DNA from 2 places in the Geodermatophilus sp. URMC 61 genome. Region 2 is predicted to be linked to the other one. Evidence: riboswitches for the same ligand, from Rfam matches in the RefSeq annotation. Region 2 holds a riboswitch; the other holds the start of a gene.
What was found. Region 2 has a riboswitch for cyclic di-AMP ahead of ACU610_RS09010 (LysM peptidoglycan-binding domain-containing protein). Riboswitches for the same ligand answer to the same signal wherever they lie in the genome.

Region 1: it holds a riboswitch for cyclic di-AMP, as region 2 does, so the genes downstream of both, ACU610_RS06265 (hypothetical protein) here and ACU610_RS09010 (LysM peptidoglycan-binding domain-containing protein) in region 2, are expected to answer to the same signal.

What each region holds. Positions count from the first base shown of each region.
Region 1 is NZ_JBRFHZ010000002.1:1,346,504-1,350,088, forward strand. Features, by position in the region: gene ACU610_RS06260 (hypothetical protein) at 1-729, opposite strand, end outside; cyclic di-AMP (ydaO/yuaA leader) riboswitch at 1,064-1,247, shown strand; gene ACU610_RS06265 (hypothetical protein) at 1,270-1,743, shown strand; gene ACU610_RS06270 (polysaccharide deacetylase family protein) at 2,004-2,651, shown strand; gene ACU610_RS06275 (sigma-70 family RNA polymerase sigma factor) at 2,858-3,585, opposite strand, start outside.
Region 2 is NZ_JBRFHZ010000002.1:1,956,262-1,959,846, reverse strand. Features, by position in the region: gene ACU610_RS09020 (DNA-directed RNA polymerase subunit alpha C-terminal domain-containing protein) at 1-113, opposite strand, end outside; gene ACU610_RS09015 (alpha/beta hydrolase) at 201-1,055, shown strand; cyclic di-AMP (ydaO/yuaA leader) riboswitch at 1,318-1,437, shown strand; gene ACU610_RS09010 (LysM peptidoglycan-binding domain-containing protein) at 1,439-2,296, shown strand; gene ACU610_RS09005 (hypothetical protein) at 2,462-2,614, opposite strand; gene ACU610_RS09000 (alpha/beta fold hydrolase) at 2,894-3,585, opposite strand, start outside.

The DNA.
Region 1 (3,585 bases), 610 kb from region 2:
GGGGAGTTCTCCGACGGTCACCGTTCCGGGTGCGGCGGGCCCGAAGACCTTCACGGCGGCCGTGATCGTCCCCTTCAGGACGTGCTGCACGTAGTTCGCGGCGGCCATGGGACCCAGGCCGAAGGGCAACAGCCCGGCGAGGAGCGGCGGTCCGACCGCCAGTGCCCACGACCGGAGAATCTCCGACTGCGAGGCGGCGATCTCCTGCCGCTCCTCCGCCGTCAGGGCCGCCAGGGCGTCGTGCGCAGCGGGCTGCCCCAACAGCGACGCGTGGCGTCCCAGGATCGCGTCGGGGCGGATCCTCCCGGTCTTGTCGAGCCCGACCGCTCCGTCCGTGAGGACCAGGAGGACGGCGATGCGGGTCAGTTCGGGGTCGGTGAGGTCCCTGTCGTAGAGCAGTCCGACCTTGATGGCCGCACTCACCGCCTCCTTCAGGACCTCCCTCAACGCGACCGGGACCGCGGCTGCCGAGATCGCCGTCCCGTAACCGGGCAGGATCGACGGCAGGGAGTAGGAGACCGCTCGCGCCGCCCTGATCCGGTTTCCGCGCGTCACCTGGCCGACCAGGTCTCCCGGCGCGACCAGGGGCTTGCCCGCACGGACCTTGTCGACCACCTTCTGGGCCTCCTCGAGGGAGGGCTGGAGGGTCCGGTTGATCAGCGCCATGGCGCGCTCGACGGTCGACTCGATGTCGAACTCCGGCTTCGGGAAGGTGAAACCGCTGGTCATGTCGGTCTCCTGTCCGTTGGCGACGTCCGGAGGATGCCAGCGCGCCGCGCCGGAACGGGGACCACGGTGCGCGGCCCGTCGGCCGGGTCACCGACACGTGCGCAGGGCCGACTCGACGCGAGCAGTGGGCCCCTGCACCACCGGTCGATGGCGGTGCCGTCCGGTCCCCACGCCTGTCGTCGACCGGGCCGCACGAGGCGCAGGGCAGTTCCGGACCGTGAGTGCACGGCCGGGGAGGAGTGACGGCGCTGCGGCTCCTGCTCGTCCCTGCACGCTGCATTTGCTGTGACCTAAGTCACATTCTACGGTCAGGGCGCTCGCATCCGCGGGACGGTCCGGCAGCACGCCGAATCCTGCCGCTGGCCGGACCGACCTCGACACACCTGAGGCAGGAACGGGAGATCGCAGGACCTCCGGGCCCAGTAAGCGGCCCTCGGGGTGAAGCCGTGTCCGCCACGGCCGGGCAGTCCTCCCGCCCGAACCCGACAGCTCATCCCGCAGGCGCGCTCGGAGGATCTCATGCACAGATCTGTCCTCGGCATGCCCGATTCCGTCCAGGCGGGGCGCCCCATCCGTCTGGGCATCGTGGTGAGCCTGGCGCTCATCGCCCTCGCAGTACCGGCTCCGGCGATGGCAGCCCCTGACACCTCGGCCCGTGCACCAGCAGACCTGTGCGCGCAGGTCGCTTCGCGGGCCGGCTTCAGCGGCGATCGGCTCGTCACCGCGGTCGCGGTCGGCATGGGGGAGTCGTCCTGTCGGCCGAACGCGCAGAACGCCAACGGCCCGACCAAGGGCTGTCCGAACGGCTCGGTGGACCGTGGTCTCTGGCAGATCAACAGCTGCTGGCACCCCTCGGTCTCCAGGAGCTGCGCCTTCGACGCACAGTGCAACGCCAACGCCGCGTATCGGATCTCCGCCAAGGGCGCCAACTTCAGGTCCTGGGCGGCCTACACCAACGGCTCGTACCGGAACCACCTGCCCGCGGCCCGGGCTGCGGTCAGCCGACTCAGCTGAGCCCAGGTCACCGGAGGCACGTGACCGTGCCTGAACCTGAGACGCGTTGCGGGAGTACGCCCTCGGGATCGGTGTGCCCGCCCACGGCGGACACACCCCGACGTTCCCGTCGGCGCGGTGAGCCCAGCCGCACTCCCGCAACGTCGTCCGATGCCCGGTCGCAGGACTCCCTCTACCCGCGTCGATGCGGGTCCGCCGGGCCGCAGCCGAGCATGCGCAGCGGCCGCAGGGTGGGTCGGGATCGCACACCGACACGCCCGGTGAGCCCGACCCTGCAGCGCTGGACGGCGTCGGTGACGGGGGCCCTCCTGCTGGTGCTGCAGGCCGTCCCGGCTCAGGCGGCGTCGGCACCGCAGTGCGCGGCCGGCTACGTGCGGCTCACCTTCGACGACGGGCCCCACCGGACCGCCACACCCGACATCCTGGACACGCTCGCGGACCGGGGAGCGGAGGCGACGTTCTTCGTCACCGGTCAGATGACCGCTGCCCGACCCGACATCGTGCGCCGCGCCAGCAAGGAGGGGCACCGGATCGGGAACCACTCGTGGAGCCACCCGGAGCTCACCACGCTCGACCGGGCGCAGGTGGCATCCCAGCTGCGGCGCACCAACGAGGCCATCGAGCAGGCGACGGGGAGCGTCCCCGGCGAGTGGCGCCCGCCGTACGGCGCCACCAACGACCTCGTACAGGCGGCGGCCCGGGAGGTCGGCCTGGACTCGATGGTGCTGTGGACCGTCGACCCCCGCGACTGGGCGGATCCGCCGGCGACGACGATCCGGGACCGCGTGCTGCAGCAGGTGCGGCCGGGGAGCATCGTCCTCCTGCACGACGCCACGGGGCAGAACACCCCCGCAGCCCTGCCGATGATCCTGGACGGGCTGGCCGAGAGGGGGTACTGCACGCAGTGATGTCCCCGCACCACACCGCGGGGTTGTGGAACGGTCCGGACGATCGACGCGGTGGTCCGTTCATCGGCCACGGCACGCAGGAGCTCCTCGGCTGGTCCGGCGGCCCCGGTGGCCGCCGGGCTGGCGACGCCACCGGCGTCGACGGCGCTGACCGGTGTCATGACGACGGCGATCCGGGGCCGCCCGGCGTGATCCGGGGTGGACGGCTACCGCTGCCCGAGGGGCTGCAGGTCCAGATCCGCCAGGGTCGCCGGGTCGGCGAGCAGGTCGATCGCGGTCACGACGCCGTCCTCGACCGTGAAGGCGAAGACCACCTGCGGCGTCCCCCTCAGTGACCACACCGCTCCGGGCGTGCCGTCGACGAGCACGAGCCGCGCGGCCCGCGCCCGGCCGGAGAAGAACCGGGCGACCGCGGTCGCCCCGGAGACCTCGGCGTCGGCGCCCATCCGGGTGGCGACGGCGTCGGACCGCAGCACCGCCTCGGGGTGGAGGAGCTGGAGCAGGGCGGAGAAGTCGCCGTTGCGCGACGCGTCGAGGAAGGCCGCGACCACCTCGCGGCGCCGCTGGGTGGCATCGGGCGGCTCGGCTCCGCGCACCCGGCGCCGGGCCCGGCTGGCCAGCTGCCGAGCAGCGGCAGGGGAGCGGTCGACGATCGGCGCGATCTCGTCGAAGGGCACGTCGAACAGGTCGTGCAGCACGAAGGCCAGCCGCTCGGCGGGCGCGAGCTGGTCGAGGACGACGAGCAGCGCCAGCCCGACGGAGTCGGCGAGCACCGCCTCCTCGGCGGGGTCGGCGACGGCGTGCAGACGGCTCGGCGGCGCGTCGTCGAGGGGGTCCTCGCGCCGGCTGGCCCGAGCACGCAGCTGGTTGAGCGCCACGCGGGCCACGACGGTCGTCAGCCAGCCGCCGAGGTTCTCCACGTCGGCGCTGCCGG
Region 2 (3,585 bases):
AGCTGCGCGGTCGTGGTGATCCCGGCCCGGGTCAGTGCGGTGACCGCCCGCGCGGGCAGGCCGAGGTCGCTGACGGTCTCCCCGGGCCTTGTCCCCGGCGACGTGGTCGGCATGGGGTCCAACCTAGGACCGGCCGCCCGGCCGCACCGGTCCAGGTCTCCTGCAGGATGCGCACAGTCCGTACGCACAGGAGGCGCCCGATGGCCGCTGCCCGTCCCGGCCCGACCCCGACGCACGCCGAGGGCGCGCTGGCCTCGGGGCTGTACCGGCAGTCCTGGACCGTCGAGGACCCGGTCGGCGCCGTCGTCCTGGTGCACGGCGCGCACGAGCACGGCGGCCGGTACCGGTACGTCGCAGCGCGGCTGGCCGCCGCCGGTTACACCTCCCACGCCGTCGACCACCCCGGCCACGGCCGGTCGCCGGGCCGCCGCGGCAACATCGGCAGCATGGCCGCCGCCGTCGACGGCGTGGCGGAGCTGGTGCGGTTCGCCGGCGGGCAGCACCCCGGCGTCCCGGTGTTCGTCTACGGGCACAGCCTGGGTGGGCTGATCGCACTGCAGTACCTGACCGGGACGCCGGACGCCCGGGTCACCGGCGCCGTGATCTCGGCGCCGGCGCTGGACACCAGCACCGCGAACGCCGTCCAGCGGACCCTGGCCCCGCTGCTGTCCCGGTTCCTGCCCGACCTCGGCGTCCTGCAGCTCGACGCGACGGCGGTCAGCCGGGACCCGGAGGTGGTCCGCGACTACCGGACCGACCCGCTCAACCACAACGGCCGGATGGTCGCCCGCACCGGGGCCGAGCTGATGACCGCCGCGCTCGCCATGCCGCGGCGGCTGCCCTCGCTCACGATGCCGCTGCTCGTGCTGCACGGCACCGCCGACCGGCTCGTGCCGCCGGCCGCCAGCGAGGTCGTCCGGGCGCACGCCGGCTCGCCCGACCTCACGGTCCGGACCTACGGCGGGCTCTTCCACGAGCCGCACAACGAGCCCGAGAAGGACGACGTCCTGACCGACGTGGTGGCCTGGCTCGACGCCCACCGTCCGTCCTCCTGACCGCCCGCCCGCGGCCGTGAGGGCGTGCGGCGGGCGCCGGGAGTGACCCCGCGTACACCGACGCGACACGCCGTGTCGACCTGCGGCGCGCCGGTCACGAGCCGGATCGTGACCGGCGTCACGACGACAATGCACATGACTGCACGTAGCGTTTCGTGTGCGCTCAGCAAAGGAGAGAGCGCGGCACCGGTCCGCCAAACCCTGCCCACCGGACGCCATCCAGATCCCAGGGCAGGGGTGGGGGACCCACGACCACGGCGTGCCACGACTCGAGCCGCACGACTCGAGCGGAGCACCGCCTCGGGGTGAAGCCGCGGATCGCGGCCGGGCACCGATCGCCCGAACCCGACAGCTCACCTCGCCGGCGGTGATCGGAGATCACCATGGCCAAGCACCGCGCACCCCGCTATGTCCGCACCAAGAAGGTCATCGCCAAGGCGCCCGTCGCCGCCGGCGCCACGGTCGTCGGGTTCGGCGTCCTGGGCGCCCCGTCCCAGGCCCTCGCCGGGACGACGGGCGCCCTCCCCGCCCACGCCGTCGAGGTCCCCGCCGTGACGCCGGTCGCCGAGGCCGGCACCGTCGCCCCGGAGGCCGACTACACCGTCGTCCGCGGGGACACCCTGGCCGAGATCGCCGCCGCCCACGGTCAGACGTGGCGTGACCTCTACCAGCGCAACGCCTCCGTCATCGGCGCGGATCCCGCCCTGATCCTCCCCGGCCAGGTGCTGCTCACGGCCGGCTCCGTGCCGGTCGCGCCGGCTCCGGTCGCCCCGGCTCCGGCCGCCCCGGCGGCGGCCGTCGGCTCGGTCGGGAACGCCGCGCCCGCCGCCGCGGCCGCTCCGCTCGCCGCGGCGGCCCCGGTCGCCGCCCCGTCGGCCACCGCGCGCATCAGCAACAGCGCCGGCCCCGTCGCCGCGCAGGTCCAGGCCGCGGCGAACCGGGTGACCAGCGAGGTGCCCGGCGCCGGCTCCATCACCCTGGGCGGCACCCGCGCCAGCGCCACCGACCCGAACGGCCACCCGTCCGGCCTGGCGCTGGACTACATGGTCATGTCCGACGCCACCCTCGGGGACGCCATCGCCGCGTACCACATCGCCCACTGGGACGAGCTCGGCGTCGAGTACGTCATCTGGCAGCAGCGGATCCTGACCTCGCCCGGCGGCGCGTGGAAGGCCATGGCCGACCGCGGCAGCGCGACGGCGAACCACCGGGACCACGTGCACGTCAACTACGTCGGCTGACGCACCTCGGCCCGGTCCAGGGCACCGCCGGCCCCTGCAGGGTCCCGCCGCGGCCCCGTCCCGGGTCCCACCCGAGCGCTGACGGCCCCCCTGCAGGGTCCCGCCGCGAGCCTGCGAGCGGCGGGGGGCAAGGGGGTCCTTCCAGGGTGCGGACGGGGTCCTCTCTCACAGCAGCTCGTCGAGGTCGTCCGGGCCCGGCCCCGTGCCGCCGGAGTCGCGCAGGGGCGAGGTGTCGGGCAGGTCGTCCTCGGGCGGCTCGGGCGCGACCGGACCCTCCGAGTACAGGGTGCTCGGGTCCCGCGGGTCCATCTCGCTCATGGGGACACAGGTGCCCCGCCAGGCGTCCGGGAACCGTCCGCCGGGGCCGGGTACCACTCGGCGACGAGCAGGTCGGCACCCCTCCCGCCTTCCCCGGCCGTCCGCGGGGGCCGATCGGCCCCGAGAGGGGGTAGACGTCTTGGACATCTGTTGCGGAACGGATCCGTCACCCGCATGCTGACCGCGGGCGGGGCCCTGGGGACGCACCCGGGCGAGCCCCGCCCGCCAGTTTCCGTGTCGCGCCGGTCGTCCCGCCCGGGACGACCGGCGCCGCGCGGGTCAGGCGGGACGGTCGAGCAGTTCCGCGAGCGTCCGGTCGACGAAGGCGTTGTCGGCGGCGTTCATCCCGAGGCCGGCGAAGTGCCCCCAGATCGTGTCGATGACCCGGACCTCGCCCTGCTCGATGAACTGCGAGGCCCACTGCTCGTCCTCGGGCGGGAAGTAGAGGTCGGTCCGGGCAGGCATCGCCACGACGGGGCAGCGGATCGAGCGCAGCGCCGCCTCGGTGTCCCCGTCGAAGCCCGGGGTCCGGCCGACGTCCCCGTTCTCCCACGTCCAGAGCATCGCCAGCAGGTTGTTGGGGTCCCGGTCCTCGTCCAGCCAGAAGCCCTCCCAGAACCCGACCAGGAAGTCCTCGAGCGAGGAGTAGCCCATGGTCCGGTACTCGCGCTGCCAGTAGAACGCCTGGGACAGGCCCCACCCCGCGTAGATCCGGGCGAAGGCCCGCATGCCGGCGGTGGGGCGGGCGTCGGGGGAGTACTCGCCGCCCCGGAAGGCCGGGTCGAGCGTCAGCGTGGCGCGCAGGCTCTTCAGGAAGACCTGGTTGTGCTCGCTCGTGCGGCTGGAGCCGACGATCGGCGCGGCCCGCCTCACCATCTCGGGGTGGCTGACCGCCCACTGGTAGGTCTGACCGGCGCCCATGGAGGAGCCCAGCACCAGCTCGATCGACTCGATCCCCCACTGCTGCGTGA